3 regions of the Endozoicomonas sp. ALC013 genome follow, and region 1 is predicted to be linked to each of the others. Evidence: predicted binding sites of a transcription regulator. Region 1 holds the regulator's gene; each other region holds the start of a gene.
The links. Region 1 encodes LexA, which represses DNA repair genes until DNA is damaged. Its sites were predicted from a motif close to TACTGTNTANNTANACAGTA; they were not measured.
Positions count from the first base shown of each region.

Region 2: ACO6V1_RS14485 (YebG family protein) is a predicted target of LexA. The motif match lies at 2,898-2,917, and genes of this name have one in related genera.
Region 3: recA (recombinase RecA) is a predicted target of LexA. The motif match lies at 5,700-5,719, and genes of this name have one in related genera.

Region 1 covers NZ_JBLYNS010000044.1:20,972-31,945, reverse strand. Annotated here, with positions in the region: gene ACO6V1_RS10380 (hypothetical protein) at 95-1,930, shown strand; gene topA (type I DNA topoisomerase) at 2,710-5,352, shown strand; gene ACO6V1_RS10370 (DUF6586 family protein) at 5,635-6,111, shown strand; gene ACO6V1_RS10365 (hypothetical protein) at 6,240-6,482, shown strand; gene ACO6V1_RS10360 (hypothetical protein) at 6,503-6,934, opposite strand; gene lexA (transcriptional repressor LexA) at 7,129-7,725, opposite strand; gene ACO6V1_RS10350 (TetR/AcrR family transcriptional regulator) at 7,872-8,501, shown strand; gene ACO6V1_RS10345 (L,D-transpeptidase family protein) at 8,536-9,018, shown strand; gene nagZ (beta-N-acetylhexosaminidase) at 9,045-10,064, shown strand; gene ACO6V1_RS10335 (mechanosensitive ion channel family protein) at 10,199-10,974, shown strand, end outside.
Region 2 covers NZ_JBLYNS010000077.1:4,467-15,440, forward strand. Annotated here, with positions in the region: gene ACO6V1_RS14480 (hypothetical protein) at 1-2,793, shown strand, start outside; gene ACO6V1_RS14485 (YebG family protein) at 2,945-3,238, shown strand; gene ACO6V1_RS14490 (valine--tRNA ligase) at 3,675-6,542, shown strand; gene ACO6V1_RS14495 (hypothetical protein) at 6,826-7,359, shown strand; gene ACO6V1_RS14500 (hypothetical protein) at 7,510-8,055, shown strand; gene ACO6V1_RS14505 (hypothetical protein) at 8,582-10,009, shown strand; gene dinG (ATP-dependent DNA helicase DinG) at 10,077-10,974, opposite strand, start outside.
Region 3 covers NZ_JBLYNS010000134.1:2,039-13,012, reverse strand. Annotated here, with positions in the region: gene ACO6V1_RS19055 (hypothetical protein) at 1-976, opposite strand, end outside; gene ACO6V1_RS19050 (hypothetical protein) at 1,271-1,648, shown strand; gene ACO6V1_RS19045 (ZrgA family zinc uptake protein) at 1,796-2,437, shown strand; gene ACO6V1_RS19040 (ATP-binding cassette domain-containing protein) at 2,439-3,176, shown strand; gene ACO6V1_RS19035 (ABC transporter permease) at 3,176-4,438, shown strand; gene ACO6V1_RS19030 (DUF3299 domain-containing protein) at 4,450-4,977, shown strand; gene ACO6V1_RS19025 (CinA family protein) at 5,139-5,633, shown strand; gene recA (recombinase RecA) at 5,774-6,874, shown strand; gene ACO6V1_RS19015 (regulatory protein RecX) at 6,879-7,334, shown strand; partial or broken gene ACO6V1_RS19010 (DTW domain-containing protein) at 7,372-7,704, shown strand; gene alaS (alanine--tRNA ligase) at 7,915-10,548, shown strand; gene ACO6V1_RS19000 (aspartate kinase) at 10,863-10,974, shown strand, end outside.

The DNA.
Region 1 (10,974 bases):
CAACAAGGCTCTAAAATTTCCACTGATAATTCAAACGGTTCTTTTCACCGTCTGAGTCTTGCCTATTCTTGCCTTATTTTGCGAGGTAATCACTTTGATATCCCAAACTACCATTCAGCCAACGGGCACAGCCACCGTTCCCGGGTCCGTAGCGGTTCAGCCAGGGGAAGGGGGAAATGGGGGGCTATGGTCAAGGTTTAAGGTCGCCACCCAGTACGTTGTGATCCCGTTATTGCACTCTTTGCATCCTGATTATAACCCCCCCGGGGTGCTGCAGTCGGCGCAAGGGGATGAAGGTCCACTGTTCACCATTGGCAGTTCCGATGGGCAGAACAGTAGTTTTTTCCAGAGTGTTGCGCTGGGTGCCCGGCTGGTGTCGCCTTACACAGTGCTGCCAGAGGAGATCAGCACTCTGCTGGAGGGCTTTGTCACCCTTTCCACGGCGGCCCGGCTCAGGAATCTTTTTGGTGGGTCGGCTACCGCTTTGGCACCAGGGCAGAGCCGGGCGGACAGTACGGTGGACGGCTCCCCAACAAACGACAAAGGCAAGAAAAAAAAGAAATCACAGCAAACACCTCAGCCGACCAGCCCACCGGCCACCGCCTCTGCCCGGACTGGCCAGTTGCCAAACATGGCCCTGGCACTTGGAGCTCTGGCCAGCCTTTCCGCTGTCGGCGGGTCATCAGCAACAACACCTGCACACACCAAAACGCCCGCCCCAACCACAGAGCCTAAGGCAGCATGCGCTGATGGTGAGTTCCCCTGTGACAACGGCGAATGTATTCATGCCGGTCATCAATGCGATGGGGAGGTCGATTGCGCTGATGGTTCCGATGAGAACTGCACACTGGCTGACTGTGACAGGCTGGAACGTAACTTTTTCTGCGACGATAACAAAAGATGTGTCAGTGCCGATTTGCGATGTGATGGGAAGAAAAATTGCGGCGATGGCTCCGATGAGAACTGCACACAAACTGACTGTGATAAGCTGAACCGTACCTTTTTCTGCGACGACAGCCGCTGTATTAGAACCGGTTGGCTATGTGATGGGGAGGCAGAGTGTGAGGATGGCTCCGATGAGAACTGCACACTAGCTGACTGTATTAAGCTGGGACATAACTTTCTCTGCGATGATAACAAAAAATGTGTTAGTGACGCTTTGCAATGTGATGGGGATGCGGAGTGTGAGGATGGCTCCGATGAGAACTGCACACTAGCTGACTGTGATAGGCTGAACCGTACCTTTTTATGCGACGACAGCCGCTGTATTAGCGCCGGTTGGCAATGTGATGGGTATATTGATTGTGATGATGGCTCCGATGAGAACTGCACACTGGCTGACTGTATTGAGCGGGGACATAACTTTCTCTGCGATGATAACGAATGTGTTACCGCTTTGATATGTGATGGTATAGACAATTGCTACGATGGCTCGGATGAGCGGGTGGAGTTATGCAACCTTGTCTCTTCCGGCCTGTCGGGAACCACCATGGCACTGCCCACCAGTGCGGCACCGCATGCGACGATATCAAGCCCCGCCATGAACTTTTCCGGCCTGTCGGGGACCACCATGGCAGTGCCCACCAGTACACCGCTGGCGGCTACCCTGAGTACCGGCGCAATAGCCGGTATCGCCCTGGGGGCTGCAGCCTTTGTGGTTGCTGGTGTGGCAGGGGTGTACATCTATCGTCATTATCACCGCAGGTCATCCCCCGCCGATGCGGATGACCTGCAGGAATTGGTGACAATCAATAATACTGCGGTACAGGAGGAGGTTGATAAACCGATGATAGAAACCTTCAGGGGAGAGGCAAGAGGGGAACCTGCCGGTGAACAACGATCCGGAAGGCCACCTCAAGAGCCGCTCGGACTGAAAAAACCACTACTACCGGAACAACCACCCATACGGGCAAGGGGCCCCGTTTTATGAGGAACTCCGGGAACAGGTGATGCCCTGTCATGAACACATAAATGAAGATGTTGGCGAATATGAAGATGTTGACTCTTGCAATCCCCGCAGAATGAGTACCGCTTTATAGCCTGATGATTAATGCAGCCAGGACAAGTGCGATTACACAAGCTGTTATAGCAACAAATCACTTCCTACTCCGGTAACCCGATTTTTCCGGGCTTTTTTGTCAGCGGGTTATATTTACAAAACTGATTGTATGGCCAATCGAAAATGACTGGGGCAGGCTTGCTTTATCCGGATGATTTTCAAACGGAAATCAGGCTTTTGAATAGTTATGGTTGAGTTAACAGGTAAAACCGTGTTAAGCGTTTAAGGGTTTCAGCCGTTACTGATTACCATGAAAATATGCTGGTTCGCATGGCTGGTTTGCATAAAAAAGTGATGGGTAAGTCAGGCAGCCTGATTTTGTTACAGGTGTTTGAGTGCTGAGTTGCCCGGAGGAAATGTGACCAGAATATTCGAGTCGGAAAGTGGCTTTAAGGTACTGGAAATAAGGCTCTGTACCGGATCATACAGGAAAATAACCCACTCCTTTACGGGAACGAGGTTGATGGTTTTCCTTGACCGATTATTGACTTCGCCTTATATATTGAAGCAATTTCTATCCCGGCTTTTCTTGTTCTGGCGAGTAGACTCTATTTCAGCAGGTCTGATTATTGAGTATGATGGGCGATTTATCTGCTCACAGATCTGACCAGCCAGAACATTGGAACAGATGACAGGACGTGTAAGGCAGCATGGGTAAATCGCTAGTTATTGTGGAGTCGCCTGCAAAGGCGAAAACGATCAACAAATATTTGGGCAAAGACTTTGTTGTCAAATCCAGTGTGGGTCACATTCGGGATTTGCCAACAGCGGGTGGGCCGAAGAAAACCGTGGATGCCAAGGCCAGGGCCAGGGCAGCTGCCGAGACTAAAAAGCTCTCACCTGAGGAGCGTGAGCGCCGCAAGAAAATCAAGGCCCGTGAGCAGTTGATCGACCGTATGGGGATCAACCCCGATAATGGCTGGGAAGCGCAATACCAGATTTTGCCGGGCAAGGAAAAAGTCGTTGACGAACTTGCCCGTCTGGCAGAAAACGCTGACACCATTTATCTGGCAACGGATTTGGACCGTGAGGGAGAAGCCATTGCCTGGCATTTGCAGCAGGCCATTGGTGGTAGCCCGGAGCGCTATCGCCGTGTTGTCTTTAACGAAATTACCAAGAAAGCCATCCAGTCTGCGTTTGAATCCCCCGGGCAGTTAAATCAGGATCGGGTTGACGCTCAACAGGCCCGCCGGTTTCTGGATCGGGTGGTTGGTTACATGGTTTCCCCGCTGCTTTGGGCAAAAATTGCCCGTGGGCTCTCTGCCGGGCGTGTTCAATCCGTTGCTGTCAAGCTGGTGGTGGAGCGTGAGCGGGAAATTCGCAGTTTTATTCCTGAAGAGTACTGGGAAGTTTATGCCGATCTCCAGGCTGCCGGGAGTGATGCCGTCCGTTTTCAGGTGGTGAAAGAGAACGGGGTAAATTTCAGGCCAACAGGCAAGGCGGAAACGGATAAAGCCCTGGCTCAGTTACAGCAGGGTCAATACGCTCTGACCAGCCGGGAAGATAAGCCAACCCAGAGCAAGCCTTCGGCACCTTTTATCACATCAACACTGCAGCAGTCGGCCAGCACGCGCCTGGGTTTCAGTGTCAAGAAAACCATGATGCTGGCGCAGCGCCTGTATGAGGCGGGTTACATCACCTACATGCGTACCGACTCCACCAATCTGAGTCAGGATGCGGTTGCCAGTGCCCGGTCCTTTATTGCCAAACAGTATGGTGATCAATACTGTCCGGAGCAGCCAAATCTGTACAGCAGCAAGCAAGGTGCCCAGGAAGCTCACGAAGCGATTCGACCATCCAGTGTTACGTTAAAGCCTGATGATCTGTCTGGAATGGAGCGGGATGCGGAGCGTTTGTACGATTTGATCTGGCGTCAGTTCGTTGCCTGTCAGATGACGCCTGCTGAGTATCTCAGTACGTCTCTGGTCGTCGACGTTAACGGCTATCAGCTCAAAGCCAGGGGACGGACATTGAAGTTTGATGGCTATACCCGGGTGCAAAAGCCTCTGGCCAGAAAAGGCGAAGATGTGATTCTGCCGGATCTGCAAAAAGGGGTAGCCCTGACCCTGGAAAAACTGGACCCCAAACAGCTGTTCACCCGCCCACCGGCCCGTTTCAGCGAAGCGGCACTGGTCAAGGAGTTGGAGAAACAGGGTATTGGTCGGCCGTCGACCTATGCGTCGATTATTTCCACCATTCAGGACCGTGGTTACGTTTCAGTGAAGAATCGCCGCTTTTATGCGGAAAAAATGGGCGATATTGTCACTGATCGTCTGAATGAGTCGTTTAATGAGCTCATGGACTTTCACTTCACGGCAAGAATGGAAGAGAAACTCGATGATATTGCTGAAGGTGAAAAAAACTGGAAGCAGGTTCTTGATGATTTTTATACCGACTTTACCCTTCAGTTAACCCAGGCTGAACAGAGTGAAGGAGGGATGCGCGCAAATGAACCCTCCCTGACCGATATAGAGTGTCCTACTTGCCATCGACCCATGATGATTCGTACTGCATCGACCGGGGTGTTTCTGGGTTGTTCCGGTTATTCACTGCCACCGAAGGAACGCTGTAAAACGACGATTAACCTGGTTCCCGGTGAAGAGGTGGAAGACGCCGATGATGAATACGCCGAGGTTAATGCCCTGCGAGCCATGCGTCGTTGTCCCAAGTGCTCTACCGCGATGGAAAGCTATCTGATTGATGAGCAGAGAAAGTTACACGTCTGTGGTAACAACCCTGATTGTTCCGGCTTTGAGGTGGAGAAGGGGAGTTACAAATTAAAAGGTTATGATGGCCCCGTACTTGACTGTGATAAGTGCGGCAGTGAAATGCAGTTGAAAACCGGGCGCTTTGGCAAATATTTTGGTTGTACCAACAGTGAATGCAAGAACACCAGAAAGTTGCTGAAAAGTGGTGAGCCTGCTCCACCCAAAATGGAGCCAGTGCCCATGCCTGAGTTAAAGTGCGTAAAAGTTGATGACCATTATGTGCTCAGGGATGGCGCGTCCGGATTGTTCCTTGCGGCCAGTCAATTTCCCAAGAACAGAGAGACCCGTGCTCCGCTGGTGGCGGAGCTATTGCCCCATCAGGCCATGATCGACCCTAAATACGGTTATCTGATGGATGCTCCCCGTCAGGACCCTGATGGCAATCCGGCAATTATTCGTTACAGCCGTAAGACCAAACAGCAGTACGTTATGTCCGAGCTTGATGGTAAGGCAACGGGCTGGAGTGCGGTATTTGAAGATGGCCGCTGGCATGAAAAGCAGTCTAAAAAGCGCCAGTCCGGTTAGATTGATCTCAAACCCCAGTTTCGTGAGACAGGGCTATGAAGCCCTGTTGTATTATGGCTGTTAAGTAGCTAACCATATGAAATCACATATTTCTGACTCCTTGTTCAGGCACTATGCTTCGTTACAACTCCGGTCACATAGCTACGGCTATGCTCCCTCCGTTGTGCCTCGCATAGCTCCTGCCCAAGTAGCCAGAAATATGTGATTTCATATGGCCAGCTACTTATAAACTTTGAGCTCGACAAAGCACAAGTTGTTCCCGAAAGATTGATGGAGTTGGTTATGACAAACAATTGGCAGGGATATACCAATAAAATGCTCTTTCACGCCCGTTTGTTGCTGGATGCCTGGGAAGATGCTGATGATCTTGCCAAGCCGGCATTTCGTGAGGCCTGTCTGAATGCAATGGTTCAGGCTTACCGGTCATTACTGGCTGAAATTATGACGAATTACCGTTTGCCGGTAAATCAACTACCCTCTCTTGACGAGGCAATGAACAGTGTTCATCACAAAGGAGAGGTGTCTACTGAGTTGCAGTACATTGAACGTCTTGAGCAACATGATTCCTGGTTGTCGGCGTTATTAAAAAGTCATCAGGACTGTGCCATGCCTATACAGCGTAAAAGTGTTGAGCGGAATGAAATTCCTCTGTTTAATGCCAATAGTGTGCGGTTTGATCAGTCAGAAGGCTTTCTTTCTGTGCTTGAGTCCTTGAAGGAGCTGGTTACCTATAGTCGGAACTTCAGCCTGGAGTGGTAGGTTTCTGATGTTTTCAGGTTTGTTCATTGCCAGCCATATTCAGCTCTTTAGGGCTGATATCTTGAAAGCCTCTGCTGGCTAATGCACAATGCTTCACCGCTAACCCTAAAATCCCGGTGTCACTATTTATGTCAGCGTCGTTTCTTGAAATTGTTGAACTGCCTTCCGGCGAAATCGTTTTGCGTCGCAGTGATGAGGAGAACGCCGAGCCCCTGGTTACCATGTCATTCTCCCGGGAGTTGCTTGACTTTCTCCAGGGAGATCAGGTGGAGGTAGCCAAGGCTATGCTGGATGCCTGCATAGAAGAAGTCGGGCGTAAAACAGAAGCTGACGCTGGAGAATACATCCCTGAAAACCGGGTTCTTCACTGACTGTCATACAAACCCTCCAGTTATCCTCTGTTCCTGATTGCCAGTCCCTGACATTGACCTGAGCGAGCGGCGGTCTCGAGTTCAGAGAGTGTGATGCTATCCATCTGCTCGATCCAGCTGACCACGGTGTGGCTGGTGCCTGAGGCCAGTGCCTTGCGAGTGAGTTTCAGTGGGTCTGCCACTGCGGAAGGGTTGAGAACCTGAAGGCGCTGCCTGCTGATGCCCGATGACTTCAGCCAGTTTATGGTGCTTTTTGCCTGTTCACTGGACAGTATCAGGGTAAGCCAGCGTTGATCCTGATGGTTAGCCAGCTCATACAGAACAGTCTTCAGAAAACGTCCTGATTGCCAGGGCGGGCCTGAGAGAATCAGCTCATCAATAAAGCTGACAGGTTCACTGTCAATGCAGGGAGCGTTACCGTTCTGACTGGATGATGGTGTTAATGCTTGCATGTCAGGTCCTCTACATCAGAGATCGTCAGGGTCTAGTGCTGCTAAGCGCTGTTGCCCATACCGTTCGTCCTGAAGCTTGTCGAAGGACCCATAGGGCCTAAAGGCGGAAACTCCGGACTCTGATAGATCGTGCCAAGCACCCTTCGACTCCGCTCAGGGTGAACGTGGTTTACGGGTAATAACGCTTAGCCGCACTAGTTCCTGATAACCCCCACACTCAGTCCTTCGATAGCAAAGGTATCAACGCTGAGGTCTACTTCGATTGTCTTGAATTCTTTGTTTTCCGGGTGCAGGTAAATTCTGTTTTTAACCTGTTCAAAACGTTTGACCGTTACTTCGTCGTCAATTCTGGCAACGACAATCTGGCCATTGGCTGCGGTTGATGTTTTATGGACAGCCAGAAGGTCCCCGTCAAGAATACCGATATCCTTCATGCTCATCCCTTTTACCCGAAGCATGAAGTTTGCTTTGGGGGAAAAGAAATCAGGGTTGATGGACAGGTGGTCTTCAATATGTTCCTGGGCAAGAATGGGGCTTCCTGCAGCAACCTGTCCTACAATAGGCAGGCCGGAAGATTCAGTGCCGGGGATTCGGATACCTCTTGAGGTTCCGGGGGTGATCTCGATAGCTCCCTTGCGGGCGAGGGCTCTGAGATGTTCTTCTGCTGCATTGGGTGATCGGAACCCGAAGGTCTGTGCGATTTCTGCACGAGTGGGGGGGAAACCGGTCTCTTCTATATGAGATTTGATCAGTTCAAGAATCTCAGTCTGGCGCTTGGTCAATTTATACATGATTAAATCTGTGTTTTTATACAGTACATGTAATTATATACAGTATTTTGCTGACTGCAACCACCCCTGTCTTATTAATCTAACTTGATGTTTCAGTTGGCAAACGTTAGTTTTAAACAAATGTTTACATTGGAGGTTTTACAGACATGTCACAGTCAGCGACAGTAGACAGGATTCTGGACGCTGCCGAGAAGTTATTTGCTGAGCATGGGTTCGCAGAGACCTCGCTGCGTTCAATTACCAGTCAGGCGGGTGTTAACCTGGCCGCTGTTAATTACCACTTCGGCTCCAAAAAATCCCTGATCCAGGCGGTCTTTTCCCGTTTTCTTGATCCTTTTGTCAGCAATCTTTCCGGGGCTCTTGTGCGATATCAGGATAATAATGACGTTCTTGATCTGGAAGAAATACTTCATTTACTGGTGGATCAGATCATGGCGGTTAAACCCCGCAGCCCTGAAGATCTCTCTGTTTGTATGAGGATGATTGGCCTGGCCTACACACAGGGCCAGGGGCATCTGAAGAAATATTTGCGCGACGTCTACGGGGAAGTATTCCAGGCTTATCTGGAGTTGCTGGTAAAAGCGTGTCCTGAGTTGCCATTGAATGACCTGTTCTGGCGCGTCTATTTTATTCTGGGTTCCGCTGTGTTTACCCTTTCAGGAGCGGATGCACTGAGGGCTATTGCGGAAAGCGATTATGGGGTCAGGACTGAACTGGAAGATATCATGAGAAAGATGGTGCCTTTCATGGCGGCAGGTCTAAGATCGCACACCTGACGGATCATTTAACCATACAGAGCTTGATTTACCGATGCATCTTACTGTTCATATTGCCAGTCAGGAGATGGTGCTGCATGAGAAGGACGGCAAGCGCCGTGTTTATTCTGTGTCTACTGCCAGCAAGGGAGTCGGGCAGCAGGAGGGGAGCTGGCAAACACCTCTTGGTCAGCATGTTATCCGGGCGAAAATTGGTGCCGGTCTGCCGACTAATTCAGTATTTGTCGGACGTCGCTTTACCGGTGAGATTTATTCCCCCGGGCTTTGTCAGCAGTACCCTGAAAGAAAGGACTGGATATTAACCAGAATTTTATGGCTCAGTGGCCTGGAGCCCGGATATAACCGGCTGGGTAATGTTGATACCATGCGTCGCTATATCTATATCCACGGTTCGCCGGATACGGCAGTGATGGGTGAACCCGGCTCGCGGGGATGTATCCGAATGCATGGGGAAGATATTATCGATCTGTTTGACCGTGTAGATACCGGTACCAGGATCGATATACAGCTTAGCTGATACCGTTTTTTTTAGAGGAGAGAGTCGTGCCAACAGGCCTGAACCGTGGTGTTCTTTTGATTGATCTCGAGGGAGTGCAGCTGACCGCCGAAGAACACCAGCTGCTTTCCCTGCCCGGTGTTGCGGGTATTGTCCTTTTTTCCAGGAACTATCAGAGTCGGGAACAGTTAATTGCCCTGGTTCGTTCTGTCCGGAATGTTCGTCGGGATCTGTTAATTTGTGTGGATCAGGAAGGTGGGCGTGTGCAACGCTTCAAGGATGGCTTTACCCGTCTACCTCCGGCGCAGGCTTATGGGGCATTTGACCCGGATCAGCATCAGCAGCTGGCTTATCAGTCAGGCTGGCTGATGGCCTCTGAGTTGCTGGCTTGCGGGATAGATCTTTGCCTGGGGCCTGTGCTGGATATTGATCATGGTAAAACGTCGATCGTGGGAGATCGGGCTTTTGGGCGTTCGATTGAGCAGGTGAATCACCTGGCCTCATTGTGGATTGATGGGGTTCATGAAGCGGGAATGTCCGTGGTGATCAAGCACTTTCCGGGCCATGGGAATGTGGATGCTGATTCCCATGTGAGCCTTCCCCTGGATGATCGTACTTTTGATGAGATCTGTCAGTCAGACCTGGAGCCTTTCCGGGTAATGATTCAAAAGGGGGTTGAGGCATTAATGCCGGCCCATATCCTGTTTCCCGCTATTGACCGGCATCCGGTGGGTTATTCTTCAGAATGGCTGAAAGGGGTGTTACGCAATCAGCTGTCATTTGAGGGGCTGGTTATCAGCGATTGCCTGTCGATGGAGGGAGCGGCGAAAACCGGCAGTTATCCTGCCAGGGCCAGGGCAGCCCTGGATGCTGGTTGTGATCTCCTGATTATCTGTAATCGTCAGGGGGGGCGGGAGGTACTGGCTGAAATAGATGGCTCGGGTTTACGCGGCGTCGGTCCGGATGGTTTGATGCCTGACTCATACACTGACTGGGCGTCTCTTGAACAGTCAGAGCGCTACAGAAAAGCGCGTAAAATGCTGACAAAGGCTTTTGAAGCAGGCTGACTTTAATGGTGCCATGGCCATCACCGTCCGGCAATTCAGGGTAACTTTCTTTCTAAGCGGTTGTGGGAATGCTTGAAAGAGGATAGTAAACAAACTGGCTACAATTTATAAAAATAACCAACTGAAATCCCTGAATGATCCCGATTATGAACCCCGAATTTATCTCGTTCTATTCTCATTTGATGATTGCCTTTTTGCTGGCTGCTGCTTCATTTTATGGCATAAAGTGGTTGGCCCATGGTGAGCAAAAGGGGCCGGAACGGGTCTTCTGGTGCCTGGCTATCAACATACTGCACAGGCCCTTGCTGACGCTGCCCTGGGTGTTGTTCATTCTCTATTCGGCGCATTACTGGCCGGGGCTTGAGCGGTCGGATGTCAATGAAACCCTGCAACTGATTCAAAAACTCATTCTGACCATCTATCCGGCCTGGTTCATCTGGGAAATCAGCCTGAACATGCCAGAGGTACTGGATTCCATGGGCGAGCGGTGGCGCGAGCGCCTATCGCCTTCAGTGATTGCCCGTTCCGTGCAGCTGATTATCGTTGTTTCTACACTGCTGAGTCTTGCCCAGGCCTTCGGCTATAGCCTGTCAACCCTTCTGGCCTTTGGTGGTATTGGCGGTATTATTCTGGGTCTTGCTGCCAAGGACTGGCTGGCCAATTTTTTCGGTGGATTAATGCTGATGCTGGATCGCCCTTTTACCGAGGGTGACTGGATTCGCTCTCCGGACCGATCCATTGAAGGGCATATCGAAAAGGTTGGCTGGCGTCTGACAAAAATACGAACCTTTGATAGACGGCCTATTTATGTTCCAAACTCAATCTTTACCGGCATAGTGGTGGAGAATGCCACCCGAATGAAAAACCGCCGGATGATTGAAAATTTTGCTCTTCGTTACGAGGATATTGA
Region 2 (10,974 bases), on a different contig from region 1:
TGGATGGTAGGCATTGTTAATCCACAATGCCTTTATGTTTATAAACATAATGCATATACGGAGCCCGACATGGATCCGGATAAACTGTCAATAAAATTACTGCCTGATCTGCAATCATTACACGAGAAATGTCTTGAAAATGCCAATCAAGCCATTTGGAGAGTTTATCCTCGTTTCACCTCGGGACATCTGCGAGCAGATGGGACTTTCAGTTTACCTGGATTGGTAATCCGCAATAATTCCCACGCCTATAATTATCTTGATTATCCGGAACTGGTGCTTACCAACTACAGCAAGGAAGACATCAGATGCTTTTTTGTTTACCTCGATACTCAGATGAATATTGCCGATATCCTGCAGGATAAACGTCATTGTGAAGAGGTGTTGGAGCTTAAACAACCGTTGCCTATGGTTATTTATTGTCACCGCACAGGTTCTGTACAGGTTTGTTTTGATGATGAGCTGGACAGTAAACACTTGGCCCTGAATGAGCATTCTCTGGATGATTTTGCATTCTCACAGGGCATAGACCAGGAAAATTTCAGAGCCATGTTGAATCTGCTGCCAATGCCTTTGCGTACAGAGGCACTGAGTTGGGAATTAACCGCCTCACCGGATGTTTTTCACAAATTGCAACAGGCCATCAAGCTGGTGAGTGATCCCTGTTGTTACAGTTCCGGGAGGCTTCTGGAATTAAAACAGAGTGGCTTGCCAATTCACCACCGTTTTTTTCATAATAAACAAGGATATGTTACATCGTTGCTGGAAAAGTTGCTGATTACTGAAATGCTCAGAAATGATCAGCCTGGACAGGAACAAATCCGGGAACAAGAGGAAGAAGCTTGCCGTTTACTTCAGTTGCTTCTGCAGAGCGGGTCAAGGATGGATCAGAAGGTTACTTCGGTTTTTTACTGTACGCTAAGCAAGCGAGAATCGGCGGTAATGCGAGCGGGCACAATGAATTATATGGTGGCCGCCTTTGCTCCATTTGAGTTCCTGAGCCTGGAAGATCTCAAGTGGTTGCCGCTGATCGGTTATTCGGGAAGCGTCGTTGAATTTGACCGAATCTGCCGGGGGCTCAGTCAGCAGCAACGGCAGAGCCGTCTTGAAGAGCTACTATGTGATTACCTTGGTTACCCTTTAAACCTTGATATCTTTGAGTCCCACCTACTCGCCCTGTTTCATTATGGAGCTTCCCTGAACAAAGATATTCTGGCCAGGGTTAAACATAATCTGGACTATTGGTGCCATGACGGTAGAAAGGTTATTGGTAACTTATCCGTGGCTGGGTTCATCCAATGGTTTGAAGGACTATGGAAGCAACGAAACAAGCATCCTTTCTACCTGAATTGGTCAGAACATGTCCGACAGGCCAATCTGGAAATCGCGGATCTGAAACAATCGCTCGGTCTGTCGGACGATGCTTGCCCATTGGCGGCACCTGTGGAAACCAAGGTGCCAGCGGCATTACAGTTTATGGTGGACGCGTTCAGCAAACCGCCCGTCCTGCCTGATAATGTCGGCGATAATGAAAGCACCATCCTGAAGGTATTGCAGCATTATTACCGCCGTCCGGGACCGGAACGCGTGATCCAGAGCCTTGGCAGACATACCTTGCCAACCGTGTGGAAACCGCTGCACAGCTGCAGTCATGTCCTGCGGGCCAGGAATAATGGGCTCTGGTATATGGAATTGCTGGAAAAATTTCAGCTGCATTACCTGCGCCCGGAAAAAAAAGAACTCCTGGCGCTGGCGATTATCTACCATGCTGCTGCTGCCGAAGATGTCGCCAAATCAGTGGAAGAAACAAGGTCAGCTGACTATTTCAAAAGGGACCTGATCGGGCACTATCCTGAACCGCTGCTGAAGGATATGGCAAAGGCGATGGTCAGCAAGGAAAATGATGTCAATGGCGCAGATGAGCAGAACCTGTCTGACTCCGTGCGCTGGTATCTGCGCATATTACGCTTTGCAGATCGTATGGACATTATCCGTTGTTGCGGGGTTGGGGCTGATTTTCCCGGATCAACGGTCGGGGGGTTTGACGCTACACGTCTTGACCTGCCGCCGCAGTTGCCCTGGGATTTTACCTCCGGGCCTGGCAACGGGACTGAATTTCAACGGCATCTGGTAGCCGCCATGCATGGTGCGGCTGATCTGGCGCAAGTAACCGGGCAACCCAACGATCACCGCGAAAAAAAATATACCGAGGCCTACGGTCTGATTGACAATGGCTCAGAGATTTCTGAGCACTTTGAATGGACAACTGAGCCAGTGGAAAGAATGAACCGGTTTATTGATGACAATGTTCGGCGCACAATTGCTCAGGCCGCTGGAATTATTGTCTGTTCAGACCCCTACCACCAGGCTTGCAGGGCTGATCAGAGCAAAGGCATCACTTATGGTATTCATAACAGCTGGTATGATCTCCACCAGATAGAGATTCCGGCCGGAATGACGCTGCTGGAAAAGATGCAGTACAGGCATAACCCATCACTGCTAAGCCCGGCAACACAACAGGCATTGGAGCAAGAGGTGCAACGGCTGAAGAGCCAGGGAATACGAATGAACCCAGGGACCTTGACGCAGGAAACACTGACTTCGTCGAAAGCGCAGGAAGTGCTGAAAGAGCGGGGTATTACCGTGGTTTGTGAGAAGCGTCCCTACTGTACCGACGATGACCGCCAGCTAGAGAAAGTAATGTTCGTACCGAAGCAGATACCTGAACCCGCGCGTTCACAACCAGAAAATCAGCCTGACACAGACCAAGGCTTTTCGTGTCAAATCCTCTGAACCCAAGGTCGCAGTACACCTGGCAGGGCTGGCTACCAGAGTTTTAGACCTGACTTGAGCTGGAAATTGACTAGCTGATTCCCAGACAGCCTTCTGGACAAAACAACTGTATTTATATACAGTATAAAGAACCCAATACAGGAGGAAGCCCATGTCCATTACCCCCATGTGGCGAGTTGACCGGGACGGAAGCATGTTTACTGATAAGAAAGCCGCAGAAGAACACGATCGTATGCTTGAGCTGGCCGATGGCATCACGGGTATGCTGGAAGCCAATTTCAAGATCGATGAACAACTGGCGGAAGAGATCGGTCTGCTGCTGTCACGGAACAAGGATATTCTCGCCAAAGCCTTTAAAGGCAAACCTGAAATCCTGCAGGAGATCAAACTGGAGAGCGAACCTGCAGAAAACAATACCGTAGATATTCGTGAAGCGATTGCCTGATATTGATCTAAGCCACAAAGGCGTGATGTTGCTCATAGTGAAATGTCCTTTGTGGTTACCAATCACATTTTATGAATACTTAAAATAACAGCTGATTCGGTACTTCCCATAGGCTAGTACATGGTTTCTGATGGGTTCCTTCTATCAATGACTCCCAAGCTCCGTTCGTCCTGAGCGGAGTCGAAGGGCGTAAACACCATACCCTGAATAAAGACTGTGCCAATCACCCTTCGACTCTGCTCAGGGTGAACGGAGATTGTACACACCAAACTCATTGCAATGATGCAGAAAGCTGTCCGAGAACCCAGTAGTCGGCAATGAAGGGTGCTTCCTGATTCAGTCCCACAGTGTATAATCACCGGTTTATCCAAATCCGGAGCCCCCCTGCTCTTCAGGAGTTCCGGGAACAGTTGGAAACTCTACTGGAAAAGCAGTTATGGAAAAGACGTTCAACCCCCAAGCCATCGAACGCACGCTGTATCAAAACTGGGAAGAGAAAGGCTATTTTGCGCCGGCTTCTGACCAGCGCGGTAACAGCACGCCCTACTCCATCATGATCCCCCCTCCCAATGTCACCGGCAGCCTGCACATGGGCCATGCCTTCCAGGACTCCATTATGGATGCCCTGATCCGCTACCACCGGATGAAAGGCTGCAACACGCTCTGGCAGGTGGGTACTGACCATGCGGGTATCGCAACCCAGATGGTGGTTGAACGCAAGATCCTGGCAGAAGAAGGCAAAACCCGTCACGACTACGGACGTGAAGCCTTTACCGATAAAATCTGGGAGTGGAAGGAAGAGTCCGGCGGCACCATCACCCGTCAGCTTCGTCGCCTGGGGGCATCTGTTGATTGGGACACCGAGCGCTTCACCATGGACAAGGGCTTCTATGCCGCTGTCCAGGAGGTCTTTGTCCGCCTTTATGAAGACGACTTGATCTACCGGGGCAAGCGTCTGGTGAACTGGGACCCAAAACTGCACACCGCTATCTCCGACCTGGAAGTGGAAAACAAAGAAGTCAAAGGCAATATGTGGCACCTGCGCTATCCACTGGCGGATGGTGAGACAACCGCAGAGGGCAAAGACTATATCGTGGTTGCCACCACCCGCCCGGAAACCATGCTGGGGGATACCGGTGTGGCGGTTAACCCGGAAGATGAGCGTTACCAGGCCCTGATCGGAAAAGCGGTTATTCTGCCCCTGGTCAACCGTCGCATCCCGATTGTCGCTGATGAACACGCCGATATGGAAAAAGGCACCGGCTGCGTAAAAATCACCCCGGCCCACGACTTTAATGACCATGAAGTTGGCAAGCGCTGCAACCTGCCAATGATCAATGTTATGACCCTGAACGGCGACATCCGGCAGCAGGGTGAAGCCTACAATATTGACGGCACGGCTAATCAATCCATTGATACCACTATTCCAGACGCCTACCGGGGCTTGGAGCGCTTTGCTGCCCGCAAGCAGATCGTTGCTGACCTGGATGCCCTTGGTCTGCTGGAAAAAATCGATGACCATACCCTGATGGTGCCTTACGGTGACCGTTCCGGCGTGGTGATTGAGCCGCTGCTGACTGACCAGTGGTTTGTCCGCGCTGCGCCGCTGGCCAAACCGGCTATTGCAGCGGTAGAAGACGGTCGTATTCAGTTCGTGCCCAAACAGTACGAGAACATGTACTTCTCCTGGATGCGTGATATTCAGGACTGGTGTATCTCCCGTCAGCTCTGGTGGGGACACCGAATTCCTGCCTGGTATGACGATGCCGGCAACGTTTACGTGGGTCGCAATGAAGCCGAAGTCCGGGAAAAGCACAACATCCCAACGCCTGTTGTCCTGAAGCAGGATGACGATGTTCTGGATACCTGGTTCTCTTCGGCACTCTGGACTTTTGGCACCCTGGGCTGGCCAGAGCAGACCGATCGCCTGAACACCTTCCACCCCACCGATGTGCTGGTCACCGGTTTTGACATTATCTTCTTCTGGGTCGCCAGAATGATCATGATGACCATGCACTTTATGAAAGATGAAGACGGCAAACCACAGGTGCCGTTCAAGTACGTTTACGTGACGGGCCTGATCCGTGATGAGCATGGCGACAAAATGTCCAAGTCCAAGGGTAACGTCCTTGACCCTCTGGATATGATTGACGGTATCGACCTGGAAGCCCTGGTTGAGAAACGCTGTGGCAATATGATGCAGCCGCAGCTGGCGGAGAAGATCGAAAAACGTACCCGCAATACCTTCCCCGACGGTATTTCTGCCCACGGTACCGATGCCCTGAGATACACCCTGTACTCACTGGCCTCCACTGGCCGTGATATCAACTGGGATATGAACCGTCTGGAGGGCTACCGGAACTTCTGCAACAAGATCTGGAACGCTGCCAACTACGTCAAAATGCACACTGATGAGCAAGATTGTGGTATCGGTGATGAACCCGTTGAACTGACTTTGGCTGATCGCTGGATTGTTTCCAGACTGCAACGGGTTGAAGCCCAGATCGAAAAAAACCTGTCCGAGTTCCGTCTTGATCACGCGTCCCAGAACCTCTACGACTTTGTCTGGAATGAATACTGTGCGTGGTATCTGGAGCTGTCCAAGCCGGTTCTGTGGGATGAACATGCACCTGCTGAACGTAAGCGCGGCACCCGTCGTACACTGGTTCGGGTTCTGGAGGCTATTATGCGCCTGGCCCATCCGTTTATGCCTTATATCACCGAAGCGATCTGGCAAAACATCAAGCACAATGCTGGCGTTGCCGGTGACACCCTGATGCTGCAGAGCTACCCGGTGTCGGACCCGGCCCGTATTGATGAAACGGCTGAGCGTGATATTGAGTGGCTCAAATCGTTTATCACCGGTATCCGTAACATTCGTGCCGAGTTGAATATTGGCCCAAGCAAGCCGCTGAATGTACTGCTGCGTAACACCTCTGCAGACGACGTTGCCCGCCTGAATGACAACCAGACCTTCCTGAAGTCCCTGGCCAAACTGGAAGACATCAGGGTTCTGGCCGCCGGTGAAGAAGCCCCCATGGCAACCACTCAGCTGGTAGGCTCCATGGAAGTTCTGGTACCAATGGCTGGCCTGATCGACAAGGGCAAAGAGTCTGCCCGACTCAATAAGGAGATTGAGCGGTTTGCCAAAGAAGTGGCCCGCTTTGAAGGCAAGTTAAACAACGAGAAATTCATCAGCAAGGCACCCGCCGACGTGGTTGCCAAAGAGCAAGCCAAGCTGGCTGAAGCTCAAGCCGCCAGGGCCAAGCTGGAAGAACAGCTGGAGGCGATCAAGGCTTTGTAAATCAGAGCCTTGTCAATAAAAAAAATGGCTGCAATCACTGCAGCCATTTTTTTATGCCCACTTTTTTTATTTTCTTTTTGCTGGTACGTCTTATTCATTTGATCAGCCTTGTTTCAACCCGATTCCTCATTGCACCCGCTGGATGATAGTAATTCTGACATTCGTGTTATTGAAGTACTTGTTAATATTTTCATATCATCAAATGCACCAGCTAAGGGTGCAACTTTAACAATTTGCATTTAATGAAACATCGCTGATCAATCTATACAAATGGAGGTTTAATATGATTGCTGAACAAAATCCGTATAATTCAACGGGCCAACCTGCCCGGACACCTGAAGTCAATTTACCCGGAACCACTAATGCCGGCTTTTCTGGCAAAAGAGTAACTACCGCCATGCACTCCCATGAAGGCCCCAGAATACCTGAAGGAGGCAACGTATACGAGGGGCGGCCACTGCATAGCCGAGAAACCAAGCGCACCCTGGCCACATTGTCAGCGATCGCGATGGGCGTTGCATCAGTGTTATTCATCGCCCCGACTATCGCTTCCGTAGCGGGTAGCATTTTGGGTGGCATTGGTACCGCGATTGGGGTGGTAGGAGGGCCTTATGGTATGTTTCTTGGTAGCGTGATCGGTTTCTCTGTTGGGGCTTTCGCAGGATATGCCGTGACGGCCTACTTTATCCCCTATTTTATAGCAAAGACTTACAATCTGGTTCTGGAGGCGACAAATGGCAATGGCTTTGAAAGGTCCAATCTTGCCGATAGAGTTGTGGCTCATTATGAGGGGTCAACTTCAACATCAAGGGCATAAACCCAATACAATCTAAACTGTTAATAAAAAATCGCTGTAACCACCGCAGCGTTTTTTATGCTCCGTTTTTTCAATTTTCTTTTTATTGGCACTATGATTTATTCTGAGACAAATCCTTAGTTCATCAATCGATTTAAATTGAGCTGTTATATGAATGCTAACGAAACCACCGAATCTTATTTCACCGAACAATACAATCCTTCAACTGTAGTCAGTTTTCCGGCTGAACCTAAAGCCAGGCATTCTGGCAAAGAAGTTTCTATTGATATATACCCTGATAAAAGGTCCCAGATATCGGAACAAAACAACAGATACGATGGGCCGTTACTGAAAACCCGAAAAACAGAGCGTGTTCTGGCCACATTGTCAGCGATCGCAATGGGCAGTGCATCAGTGATTATCACGCAAGTTGCCGCCCACGTCGGGTGTTTCACTCTGGGTGCCGGAGGTGCGATGTTAGGGGGGATGATGGAAGGAGCAGAAGGTCAGTTAACAGGAGGTCGGATAACAGAAGGTCAGTATATTGGTGTAGCGGTTGGTGGCGCTATCGGGTATTTCACAGGATTCAGCGTTGCTGCCTGCCTTAGTCCCTACATGGTAGCAAAGGCTTACAATTTTGTGCTGGAGGCGTCCAATGGAACCGGCTGTGAACGGTCAGCACTTGCTGACAGAGTTGTGGCTTACTATGAGCGATAAATATTGAACCTGATCGGTTAGAAAACGGGAACAAAATCCTGTCCCTATTGTCTGATAGACAGCACGGTGCCCAGAAATCAACAAATACAACACACGCCGTGCTTTTCTTCCTTTCATCCTGCCTCCATTGAGGAGTCGCAGAATATAAACAGGAGCTGTTACCACCATGATAATCAGTGAACCAAATCAATTAACACCACCCGGCATACCTGATACCAAAATCCCGGACAGTAGTGGACCTGAAGCTTCAACGTACGAATGGCTGACCGGTAAGGCAAGATACTCATTAGCTTGCGCTGCACAGACCCTTAAGCATCTTCCTAACCCGGCATATTATGCATCATCCGCCCCCGCCAGGCTCATCACTTTGCTGACCCTGGCTGGCAAATGCGTCGCTGGCGTTACTACTCATACATCGGTCAATGCCAAGCCAACGTCCTTATCAACATTGACTAATTCAACAGACTCATTCCTCCCTGTCCCCTTAACCCCCCCTGATGTCAAGTCCCCGGGCCAGCCAGCCTGGATGGCTGCATTGAACAGCCAGAATGAACACGACAGTGGCCAGACTGAAGAAAAGCCCCCTCAGGTGGTGATTGAAAGAGAAGCGACGAAGGATGAGATCGAAGCACCGTTAAGATATAAGCGTTCTCCCAGAGGATCGAGTTCCAGCAGAGGTGGGGGTTCCAGCAGAGGTGGTGGTTCCAGAGGCTCAAGAGGCTCAGGAAGCTCAAGAAGAGGCTCCAGAAGGTCATCAGGAGGAGTCGGTGGAGGTGGTTCCCACCATCCATTACCTGGCCCAAAAGGGGGCAAATCAACTGGCAGACAATGGCTCGGCAGGATTGGTGGTAAAAAGCACATCGGCAGGGAATATGCCAAGATGGAAAAAAACTACTTTACTGGTCGTAAATGGTTCAAACCAAAGGGTATATCAAAGCATGAACCAGTCAACTTACATGACACTTTACTGTTTTCAAAAACTGGCAAACTAAAGGATAAAATCATTACCCCGCAAGGAAATGCATACAAAATCGAAAAAAGTAATCATTGGTTAATGGTAAAAAATGACAAGCAAATTATCTCTACAATACCCAAGGCAGTAACATTTAACCATGGGGCCAATGCTTTTAAACTCGGTGTTTTTAATATTTACTCTCCATGGCTTCCCGTCACGGCGTATTTTTTATATCACGACAAAACAGCCATGCCGTTTGAGTTATATTTCAGGCCATCTACTTCAGATAACTCGAAGACAGACATAGGTTACTATGGACCCAGTACTAATGAGTCATCCACCGAAAGTGTGAATCATGTTTCTCCAAATGGTACTTTTGTTTACCAAAACAGCACTGCTGTTATTGATGGTTCAGATAAACATTTCATCAAGATTGCATCGGTACCCAAAGGGAGTGCTGTCAGCTTTGCCTTGCTTGATAACCAAAAACCGAAAACCGAAACTGGTGTCCCGACATCTGCCACAGAAACACCCACTTCTTTGCCTGATATAACTACCCCAGCGCATCCCACTAATGGCAGTCAGTCATTGTCGACAAACACCAACTGCACTGACGTATCAGAGGCGACACCCATGCCGATAAAACCGCTTAACTCTACCGACATTGAGAGCAACAATAACATGACCAGGGTAAACACCCTGCTAAATGAAGAAAGCCTCTTAACCGATGTCAGTTCACAACTGGTGATAATGAATGAGGGTGAAGTGTTAAAAATTATAGGTTTGCCACATCGGGTAAGCCAATTTTTCCTTGATAGTGAAAATGACACCGTATTAACTTATTCAATGGACGAACCTACAAGCGAGGAAGTCAAATATATAGATTGGCAACCCGGGTACTGGTACAGCTCTGCTAACAAAGTTGCCGATCAAAGTCCTTACAGTTTACTACTGCCAATGCTGGGAATGGTCGGGATAAACCAGAATATTCTCGGATAATTTATCGGTTCATCCGGCCGCTGCTGCCGACAGGTAGCAGTGGCCTCCTTCAAAATCGCCCTTTATCTTATCTCATCATAACCGCCGCAGCTGGCTCGATAATCCGGTTAAACGGTGGCAGAGAGTTCATGATCATCTGACCATACCTGGCGGTAACCAGCCGTCGATCCATAATCGTGATGCGACCACGATCCTGCTCCGTCCGCAACAGACGACCACAAGCCTGTATCAGGCGGATCGCCGCATCCGGCACGGTAATTTCCATAAACGGATTCCGCCCCTGGGCTTCCAGCCACTCAGAGAGTGCGGCCTCCACAGGGTCGTCCGGTACTGCAAAAGGAATCTTGGCAATAATCACGTGTTCACAATAATGACCGGGTAAATCTATCCCTTCTGCCAGGCTGGCAAGACCAAACAGGATGCTGACCTTGCCATCATCAATCTGCTGGCGGTGCTTCTTCAACAACTCCTGTCGTGAATAGTCATCCTGCAGCAGGATCTTCTCCTGCCAACAGGCATCCAGACCAAAGTGCACATCCTTCATCTGTCGGCGGGAAGAGAACAGTACCAGCATCCCTTTTGGGCGATCATCACCGGACAGTAACTCGGGTAGCAGCTCGATAATCTCGGCAGTATGATCTTCCGCATTCCGTGGGTCTGAAGCCATGGCCGGTATTACCAGAGATGCCGCCTCACCATGCAGAAATGGACTGGGCACTACCACACAGCGAGACTCAGCAGGCACTCCGGAGCGCATCCGGAACCGGCCAAAACTACCCAGAGCGGCCAGGGTTGCCGAGGTGACAATGGCTGCGTGAGCCGGATTCCAGAGCGTCTGCCATAAGGTCATGGAAGACATGATCGGGCTGCTGAAAACCTCCAGCTCTTCGCCAAAAGCACCTTCGCTCCATTTCAACCAGCGTGCGCTGGGAGGCTCTCCCTCGGGATCTTTGATGGTGTAGGTC
Region 3 (10,974 bases), on a different contig from region 1:
CCAGCTCATTTTTGAAACCGGGTATCTTCCAGAGTAAAACGCCGTTGCCGGTGGTTGCTTTGTGGATTTGCAGTTCCAGCTCAAGCTTCTGTATTTGTGATTGCTGGCTAACAATGGCTCTGCACAGTTCATCGACGCTATCGGCCTGGTTTTGATAGGCACGCCTTAGCCCGGCAAAGCCATTGAGTACCTCCCCAAACTGTTTAACCATGGCTTCGTACTGGGCATAGGCTATTGTCGGAGTCGCCAGTGCCCCTGCTGTTGCTCCTTCAGTCTCGCTGGTTGCAGTGGTTGGCTCAGGCAGTATCAGCGGGTTGACCCCAGGCTTTTTGCAAACAGAGGCCAACGTCCGGGCGGGATGTTCATCATCATTATGGTAATGGGCGGGCAGTTCATGCAGAGACAGCCACTGGCCGCATTCGATGCCCGGAGGAGAATCTTCAGCGCCCTTGAAATTATTCAGCATTACGCCTCTGGCACAGGCAACCTCCAGGCTTTTCGACAATTCAGTCAACGCCTGGCACTGTGCAAACTGATTAATCTCAGGACAAAATTTTCTGGCACACCGAATGTCAGCGGGCAGGGGCATGGCATCAATGTCGTCTTGGTGAGGTAGTGTAGATGGCGACTGCCTTGCCAGGTCTATGACCCCGCAATGCTGATCACCCTGAGCGCTCTCCGGCGGGTAGGGTGCGCTTTCAATAACATGGGAAGGATCATAAATTTTACTTGAGTCGCGCGTCTTGATTGACTTACTGGTTAAATTTGAACACGGGAAGCAATACAGCTGTGGCAACAGATCAGCGTCAGCTGGCCTGCACCTGAAGCAGGCACCACTGGTGGTTCGGAATAATATTGAAGTTTTTTCTTCGGATGACCGGTGAGCAGGGGCTTTATCTTTACCCTCAGTATTGAGCGGCGGTGACTCAACCTTGCCAGAGTCAACGGGAGTGGAATGGGCAGGATAAAAAAACATATACACCAACTCCTCTGGTCAGGCATTAAAAAACCTTGAAAAGCATAAATCTGTAAAATGACCGTCAGGGCTCAACCCTCCGTCATTGGGACTTATTGACAACAAATCAGATATTTGGTTCACCAGATAAAATGACCGGATGCTGCTGCGGTCCTGATGCCTGATCAAATATAATACTCTGGCATTATATTTTGGTCATTTGATGTACGTTATGTTATAACGATTTGGATTTTGAGATTGGGTGCTGGTCCCTCCGGAACAGGGTGAGGGCAATACCGAAAGGAATCGCAGAAGATGACCATCAGCCTTTGCCGGACAGCCCGTGGAAAAGACAGTAAGCAATTGCTGTCTTTTCTTATGGTGGCTGTCTATCTGCTGGTGGTGCACTACACACTGAGCCACGTCCATACGGCTTTGGAGGAAAATCAGCAATCTGAAATATTCTGGCAGAATCCAGTTATTTCGATGGTCGATGATGCCAGTGATCAACAGCACAATGAGCACCCGCATTCATCGGCCTGTATGCTGGTGTCTCAAGCCGCTTCACCCGTTCATTGGTGCAAAGTAAAGGTGCGGTTTGGTGCGGTACTTAACGACCGTCCCTATCGCTTATCAATCCATTCTTCCACGCCAACCAAAAGACACACCCGCGCACCGCCTCCCAGGTGTTGATACCCATACCGTTCGTGCTGAGCTTGTCGAAGTGCGGTGGCACCACCCTTCGACAAGCTCAGGATGAACGGGGTGTGCGGGTATTAACGCTAGCTCTGAAGTTTGATGGTTCATCACTTATTTATTTCTTTCTTTCAGGAATTGTGTATGCGTTGTGTTGCAAAAGTGGCCGCTGTTGCCTGTGCCTTGATAACAGCAGGTGTTTCCGCTGATGGGCATCGTCATGCCGGAGCCCATGTACATGGAGCCGGTCATTTGAATTTTGCCATTGAAGGTCGTCAGGTTCATATTGAACTGGAAACGCCGGGGTTTGATATTCTTGGTTTTGAATCCATCCGTTCGGAGGCTCAGCGCAGGCAACTTAAAGATGCCTTGCAGGAACTGGAAAAAGACGATTTATGGTCTTTTACGCCAGCGGCGTCCTGCACGTTGAAAGCGGCATCGGCTTCGGCCAGCGGTGAGCATGGAGAAGATCATCATGGTGATGCAGATGGACACCACCATGACAAGCATGAACATGACGACCATCATACAGATGGTCATCAGGATTCCCACCATCACAGTCATGGACACGATGACCACCATAGCGATGGTCACCATGAGTCAGCGCATATGGATATTGCTGCTACTTATGTTTATGAGTGTGCCAATATTGCCGGGCTTAACAGCATCTCTACCCGACTGTTTCAGCGGTTTGCAAACAGTGAACAGTTGAAGGTTCAGGGCTTTACCGATTCTGGCCAGGTAGCGGGTCAGATGAACCGTGAGCGACCAGAGGTGCGCTTCTGATATGAGCAGTCTCGGTCAACCGGTGATTCACCTAAAGGATGTCCAGTTTGGCTGGCAGCCGGGAACTGCGGTTCTGGATATACCAGAGCTGTTAATCCATCAGGGTGAGAAGGTGTTTATCCGGGGGCCTTCAGGGTCGGGTAAAACGACGCTGTTGGGGCTGCTGGGCGGCGTGCTCACACCGGTTGCCGGTGCTGTCTCTGTGCTGAGAAACGACATTGGTCGTTTCTCCCCGGCACGGCGGGATCATTTCCGGGCCAATCATATCGGTTTTATCTTTCAGATGTTTAACCTGATCCCTTACCTTTCAGTAGTTGACAATGTCACACTGCCGCTGGGGTTTGCCAGCAAGCGCCGTGAAAACGTGCAATCCATGGGCGTTGATGCCGGGCAGGAAGCGATTCGACTGCTAAACCATCTGGAGCTGACCGAGCCGCAGTTGCTGCAAAGGTCAGTGACGGAGCTCAGTATCGGCCAACAGCAGCGAGTGGCAGCAGCCAGAGCGTTGATTGGTCGTCCTGATCTGGTGATCGCAGATGAGCCCACCTCGGCGTTGGACAGCGATACCCGTGAGGCATTTATTCGTCTGCTGTTTGCTGAGTGTGAGGCTGCTGGCAGTACGCTGGTTTTTGTCAGCCATGACTCTGCCCTGGAAGCCTTGTTTGATCGCTCTGTGGCCTTGAATGAAATTAACCGGGCCAGTCAACATCGGCCTTTAGGCCAGCCGGAGGTGGTGTAATGTCAATACTTCATCTGGCGGTGAAAAGTCTGAGTAATCGCAAAACCACGGCATTGCTGACCATTTTCTCCATTGCCATCAGCGTAGCTTTGTTGCTGGGCGTGGAAAGGGTGCGGGTTGAGGCCCGGAACAGTTTTACCAGTACCGTGTCCGGTACCGATCTTGTGGTTGGTGCCCGCAGCAGTTCGCTTAATCTGCTGCTTTATTCGGTGTTTCATCTGGGTAATGCGACCAATAACATTACCTGGGAAACCTACCAGGAATTGTCTTCCAATAAGGCAGTCGCCTGGACTATCCCTATTGCCCTGGGGGACTCCCATCAAGGTTATCGCGTGGTGGGTACCGCTCAAACCCTGTTTGAACACTTCCGTTTTGGTGATGATCAGCCCATCAGTTTCAAAAATGGTAAGCCATTTGATGATCTCTATGATGCGGTGATTGGTTCTGAAGTGGCGGCGGTTCTTGGCTATCAGGCTGGTCAGGAAATAGTGCTCAGTCATGGTGTTGAAAGCCGGAGCCTGCAGACGCATCAGGATAAACCCTTCAGGATTTCTGGTGTGTTAAAGCCCACCGGCACCCCTATGGACCGAGTGGTAATGATCTCTCTGGAGGGGATTGAGGCGTTGCACATTGACTGGGTCAATGGGGCAGCACCTAATGCACTGTTCTCGGTTTCTGCCGACAGGGCACGGGCCATGGATTTGCAACCGTCCAGCATTACCGCCTATTTTGTTGGTTTGAAGTCCCGGGTGGCGGCTTTTCGGTATCAGCGGGCAGTGAATGAGTATCGCCAGGAAGCACTGACGGCTATTTTACCGGGTGTCGCCCTGGGAGAACTCTGGCAATTGGTGGGTTCAGCGGAAAAGGCATTGCTGGCGGTTTCCGTGATGGTGGTGATTGCGGGGTTGGTGGGTATGCTGACCACCATTCTGACGTCGCTTAATGAACGGCGCAGAGAGATGGCCATTCTCCGTTCAGTAGGTGCCCGGCCCTGGCATATCTTTACCCTGATGATGACCGAGTCCCTGATCTATGCCATCACTGGTACACTGTTGGGCTTCCTGCTGATGTATGGAATGCTGTTCGCCATTCAACCGGTATTGCAAGTGCAGCTGGGTTTGCACATTACCATTGCGTTACCGGGGATGTTTGAGTGGATTCTGGCGGTCGTCATTGTTATCTCGGCGACCATACTGGGTGCAGTGCCTGCCTGGCGGGCCTATAAAAATTCATTGGCGGATGGTCTGACGGTCAGGCTGTAGGAGAGCAAATAATGATAGCTGGAAGACAACACCCTGGCTGGATGGCCGTGGTGCTTATGCTGGCTTTTATGCCGGTGAACTTTGCCATGGCTGCAAGCACCGAAAAGCCTGCGATCAAAGAGATCAACTGGGATGATCTGATGCCGCCGGTGGATGAGGACATTGTCCGTAAATATGAGGCGGGTGAAATCAGTCAGGAAGAGGCTATTGAGTATATTGAAGAGCTGGGCAAGATTCCGGTAGCAAGTATGAATCAGCAACGGGTCAAAATTCCCGGTTACCTGGTACCGCTGAATATTGGCAAGGATCAATCAGCCACAGAGCTGTTGCTGGTGCCAACCCTGGGAGCCTGTATTCATGTACCGCCACCGCCACCCAATCAGACCATTTTTGTCCGCTATGACCAGGGCATAAAAGTCACAGAAGCGGGCTATACCCCTTACTGGCTGGAAGGAGTGATCAGGGTTGAAAACAATACCTCCGAGTACACTGACGTTGTCTATGCCATAACGGTGGAGAGTTTGAAGGAGTTTGAATAGAGAGAGAATGCTTTGCCCCGATGCTCCGGGGCAAGGCATGTTTCCCTGGCAACAGTGCTGTGAAATGGTGCATTCAATGATAACTTGTGAAGACTGCCCCTAATCGTGTTATAACATCCTATCCTGATTGGCTCCTCTGATAACCGTACTGGCGAGTGACCATGGAACCTGCACTGCATTCTGCTACGTCCCCCATTGTCAGGGAAATTGCTGAACTCCTGATGTCCAGGGGCTGGACCCTGTCTACCGCTGAATCCTGTACCGGTGGTGGTATTGGTCATGCCCTGACCGTGTTGCCGGGAAGCTCGGCCTGGTTTGAAGGTGGTGTCATCTGCTATGCCAATGGCGTAAAGGCCAATCTCCTGCATGTGCCGACAGTGTTGCTGAATAAATACGGTGCGGTCAGTGAGCAGGTGGCTATCGCCATGGCCCGGGGTGTCCGCAAGCTGCTGGCAACGGATATCTCTATAGCCGTGACCGGCGTTGCCGGACCGGGGGGGGCGATACCGGAAAAACCTGTGGGAACCGTCTGGATTGCCTGGAGTGCCGGCCAGGAAACAACTGCAAGGCACTTCCATTTTGAGGGTGATCGTGATCAGATCAGGGCGCAAACGGTTGTTCAGGCGTTGCTGGGTGTTCTGACCCTGTTGACCTGAGAAACGTTAACCTGAAAAAAGATTCCTTCCTGTCGAAGCGATAAATATACTGGACAAATATCCAGTATCTGTTTAAATATACAGTATTACTTATTGAGCTGTTCCTGATGAAATCAGAATCGAACTGAGGGCGTGAAAAAATGGATGATAACAGAAAAAAAGCGTTGGCAGCAGCACTTGGCCAGATTGACCGACAGTTTGGTAAAGGTGCCATCATGCGGATGGGGGATCAGAAGCAGGAAGCAATTCCCGCAATTTCTACCGGTTCTCTGCAACTGGATATTGCCCTGGGCATTGGTGGCCTGCCGAAAGGCCGTGTTATTGAAATCTTCGGCCCTGAATCTTCCGGTAAAACCACGCTGACCCTGAGCGTTATTGCCCAGGCCCAGAAGCACGGTGCCACCTGTGCCTTTGTTGATGCTGAGCATGCCCTGGACCCACAGTACGCCGGTAAGCTGGGTGTAAATGTGGATGACCTGTACGTCTCCCAGCCGGATACCGGTGAACAGGCGCTGGAAATTACCGATATGCTGGTTCGTTCCGGTGCCGTGGATGTCATCGTGGTTGACTCTGTCGCTGCCCTGGTACCCAAGGCTGAAATTGAAGGTGATATGGGGGACTCCCACGTTGGTCTGCAGGCCCGTCTGATGTCTCAGGCACTGCGTAAGCTGACCGGTTCCATCAAACAGACCAACTGCATGGTCATCTTTATTAACCAGATCCGTATGAAGATCGGTGTGATGTTCGGCAACCCGGAAACCACTACCGGCGGTAACGCGCTGAAATTTTACTCTTCTGTACGTCTTGATATTCGTCGTACCGGTTCGGTGAAGCAGGGCGATGAGGTGATCGGTAACGAAACCCGCGTTAAAGTGGTGAAGAACAAGGTATCGCCACCATTCCGTCAGGCAGAATTCCAGATTCTGTACGGTCAGGGCATCTACCATATGGGCGAAGTGATTGATCTGGGTGTCAAGCTGAAGCTGGTGGACAAATCCGGTGCCTGGTATGCCTATAAAGGAACCAAGATTGGCCAGGGTAAAGCCAATGCTGCCCAGTATCTTTCTGATAACCCGGAAGTGGCGGCTGAAATCGAAGCCCAGATCCGTGCTGAGTTAATGAGCACTCCAGAGAAGGACGCTGCAAAAAAAGCCGAAGTTGACGCCGGAAAAAGTGCTGGCAAAAAAGGTGACGACGATGCAGCGGCAAGTGTACAGCAGGACGAGCTGCTGGCTGAGTAATTGAATGTCTGCTGATGTCATTCAATCGGTAAACGATGTCCGCCGGGCTGCCATGGATCTACTGGCCCGGCGGGAACATGGTTTTACCGAACTGGCCCGAAAACTCTCGGGCCGTTTTCCCCGGGAACTGGTATTTGATGCGCTTACCCGCTTGCGGGAGGAACGGCTGCAAAGTGATGACCGTTTTGTTGAAAGTTTTGTCTACAGTCGTCAACAGCGGGGCTACGGTCCGGTTCGTATTAAATCGGAACTGTTTCAGAAAGGAGTTGATAGCGAGTTGATCGGTCAATACCTGCTGGAGCAGGACGATCACTGGGATGAACTGGCAAAAGCGGTAAAAGAGCGAAAGTTTGGTGCCTCTGTACCCCGGGACCATAAAGAAAGAGCCCGGCAGACCCGCTTTCTGGCCCAGCGCGGCTTCTCCATGAGCCAGATATACTCCGCTTTCTCTTCTTCATAACAGGCAGTGGCATTATAATTCCGGGAGTGAACGTAAGGTTGCCTTCATTATCATTGATGCAACCTGGCAACAGGCCAGGAAAATGTATCGTCAAAGCCCCTGGTTGCATGGTTTGAATTTACTGAGCTTGCAGCCTGAAGAGCCATCCATCTACCGTCTCCGAAGTAATCGTCAGGAGCAGTACTTGTGTACCGCTGAAGTGGCAGCAAGAGCACTGGGCGAGTTGGGTGAAAACACCAATCGTCAGCTGATGGAGGCCCTGGTTCAAGTCTATTGTGACCGCTATTTATGGGCACGCAAAGGCCAGCGAAGGGAGGAAGATTCGCGCTCTCTGCACATACTTAAGCAGTACCGCTCTGCTGCTCATTAGGCCATCAGTGAAAAAAGCCCGGTAAAAAGCCTGTTAATGATGGGGTGAAGTGATCATTTTTTCCCACCATTCCTATATAATCCCCGGTTTGCGTAAATTTACTGTGAAAAGGCTGCTCATTGTGATTGCGCTGCCATTTTTGTGTTTGGGAGTGAGCGGCCTTTTCCGCTCATGGCTGACAAGAGATAACTCCCCCGGTGGGAACTGTATATGAAGACTAACGAAATACGTTCTGCTTTTCTGGAATACTTCAGGGAAAACGGCCATGAAGTGGTTGCCAGTAGCTCTCTGGTACCCCATGACGACCCAACCCTGCTGTTTACCAATGCCGGGATGAACCAGTTCAAAGACACTTTCCTGGGGCGTGAGCAGCGTGACTACAACCGTGCCACCACTTCCCAGAAGTGTGTACGTGCCGGGGGCAAACACAATGACCTGGATAACGTCGGTTATACCGCCCGTCACCACACCTTCTTTGAAATGCTGGGTAATTTCAGCTTTGGCGATTACTTCAAGAAAGAAGCGATGCACTTTGCCTGGAACTTTCTGACCGGCACGCTGAAACTGCCTAAAGAGCGTCTTTGCGTCACCATCTATGCCTCTGACGATGAAGCCTACAATATCTGGTTAAACGACATTGGTATTGCAGCGGAGGATATTATCCGCATTGGCGACAACAAGGGAGCGCCTTACGCTTCCGATAACTTCTGGCAGATGGGTGATACTGGCCCCTGTGGCCCCTGTACCGAAATTTTCTATGATCACGGTGACCATATCTGGGGTGGTCGTCCGGGTACGCCAGAAGAAGACGGTGATCGCTTTATTGAAATCTGGAATATCGTATTTATGCAGTACAACCGTCAGGCCGACGGTGACATGCAACCACTGCCCAGGCCATCGGTTGATACCGGCATGGGCCTGGAGCGAATTGCCGCAGTGATGCAGCATGTCAACAGCAACTACGAGATTGATCTGTTCCAGTCTCTGCTGAACGATGCTTCTGATATTATCGGTGGCGTTGCCACCACGGAAGCGTCCCTGCGGGTTATTGCTGACCATATCCGTTCCTGCAGTTTCCTGATCAGTGATGGCGTTATGCCCTCCAATGAAGGCCGGGGCTACACGCTGCGCCGGATTATCCGTCGTGCCTGCCGTCATGGCCACAAACTGGGGGCCAAAGAATCCTTCTTTTATAAGCTGGTGGGTTCACTGGTGCAGGTGATGGGTGACGCTTATCCGGATCTGGCGAAGAACCAGGCTCACATTGAGCGGGTTCTGCTGCAGGAAGAGGAACAGTTTACCCGTACCCTGGATAAAGGGATGAAACTGCTGGAAGAGAGCATTGCTGCTCTGCAGGCCAGCGGGCAGGGGGATGTGATCTCCGGTGAAACCCTGTTCACGCTGTATGATACCTACGGCTTCCCGGTGGATCTGACGGAAGACATTGCCCGTGAGCGTAAGCTGACAGTGGATATTGAGGGTTTTGAACAGGCACTGGAAGCTCAGCGTGAGCGTGCCCGTGCATCCAGCAAGTTTGGTGTTGATTACAATGACCAGCTGGTGATCGAAGGCTCAACTGCTTTTACCGGCTATGAGAACACGGCGGGTCAGGCTCGCGTTCACTCCCTGTTTGTGGGTGGTGAGCAGGTAGAACAGATCAATGAAGGCCTGCAGGCAACGGTTATTCTGGAACAGACGCCATTCTATGCGGAGTCTGGCGGCCAGGTGGGTGATACCGGCCTGCTGAATTTTGCCACCGGTTCTGTACGTGTTGTGGATACTCGGAAGCAGGGTGATCACCACCTCCATATTGTCGAAGTGGTATCCGGTGAACTGAAGTCTGGCGATGAAGTAGTCGCTGATGTTGATGCTGACAAGCGTCATGCTACCTCACTGAATCACTCGGCAACTCACCTGCTGCATGCGGCCCTGAGACAGGTGCTGGGTGATCATGTAACCCAGAAAGGTTCTCTGGTTGATCCGGAGCGTCTGCGCTTTGACTTCTCTCACCTTGAAGCGGTGAAGCCGGAAGAGTTAAAGGTCATAGAAGCGCTGGTGAATGAACAGATCCGTGCCAACACTCCGGTACAGACTGAACTTATGGATATGGACGCAGCCAGGGCAAAGGGAGCCATGGCATTGTTTGGTGAAAAGTACGCGGACGAAGTGCGAGTACTGACCATGGGCACCGACAACTTCTCCATCGAACTGTGTGGCGGTATTCACGCCAGTCGCACCGGTGATATTGGTGCGTTCCGAATTGTTGCGGAAAGTGGCATTGCCGCCGGTGTGCGTCGTATCGAAGCGGTGACCGGTGCGGGTGCTGAAGCTTTTGTGCAGACGCGCTTTGCCGAGCTGAACAACGCTTGTCGTGTGCTGAAAGCCAAACCGGAAAGTCTCGACGCCAAATTGCAGGCGCTGGTTACCCAGAGCAAGAGCCTGGAAAAAGAGCTGCAGCAGCTGAAGCAGAAGCTGGCCAGCGCTGGCAGTTCTGACCTGGTGTCTCAGGCGGTTGAGGTAAATGGCGTTAAGCTGCTGGCGACGGAGCTTGAGGGTGTTGACCCCAAATCATTGCGCGACATGGTTGACCAGCTGAAGAACAAACTGGGCTCTGGTATCGTTTTCCTGGCCACCAAAGCGGATGGCAAGGTGCCTCTGGCTGCCGGTGTGACCAAAGATCTGACCGGACGTGTCAAGGCGGGTGATCTGCTGAAGATGGTGGCTGAGCAGCTGGGTGGCAAAGGCGGTGGTCGTCCTGATTTTGCCCAGGGTGGCGGTTCTCAGCCAGAGAATCTTGAAAAAGCGTTGTCGTCTATTAAAGGGTGGTTGGAAGCGCAGTTGTAAGCGGTTTTGTCAGGATGGTTAGCTATTCTGACAAGTCAGCCTCTATGGGTCAGCCCGTTTTTTATTGCTTTGAGGCATACACCCCGGAGGGGATTCATGGTACATTTTGCCATCCACTGAATGATAGAGATGGCAGCTTTTGCTGTCCGGCTTCTGAATGTCTGTATTCTGTAAATTATGTTGGGCTGTTGCAGCAGGAAGCTGGTACAGGGAAGCTTGATCATCAGGAGGCTGTCCGGGAATAGTGTTCGCAGTAAGGCGCTCTATTCCCGGTCAGCCTCCGGGTCATGGCTGATTGAAGTAGAACGAATAAAATGGCGCTAATAGTACAGAAATTTGGCGGCACCTCAGTAGGCACCACTGAACGCATTCAGGGTGTTGCTGATAAGGTCAAAGGGTTCCGCGAACAGGGGCACGACGTGGTCG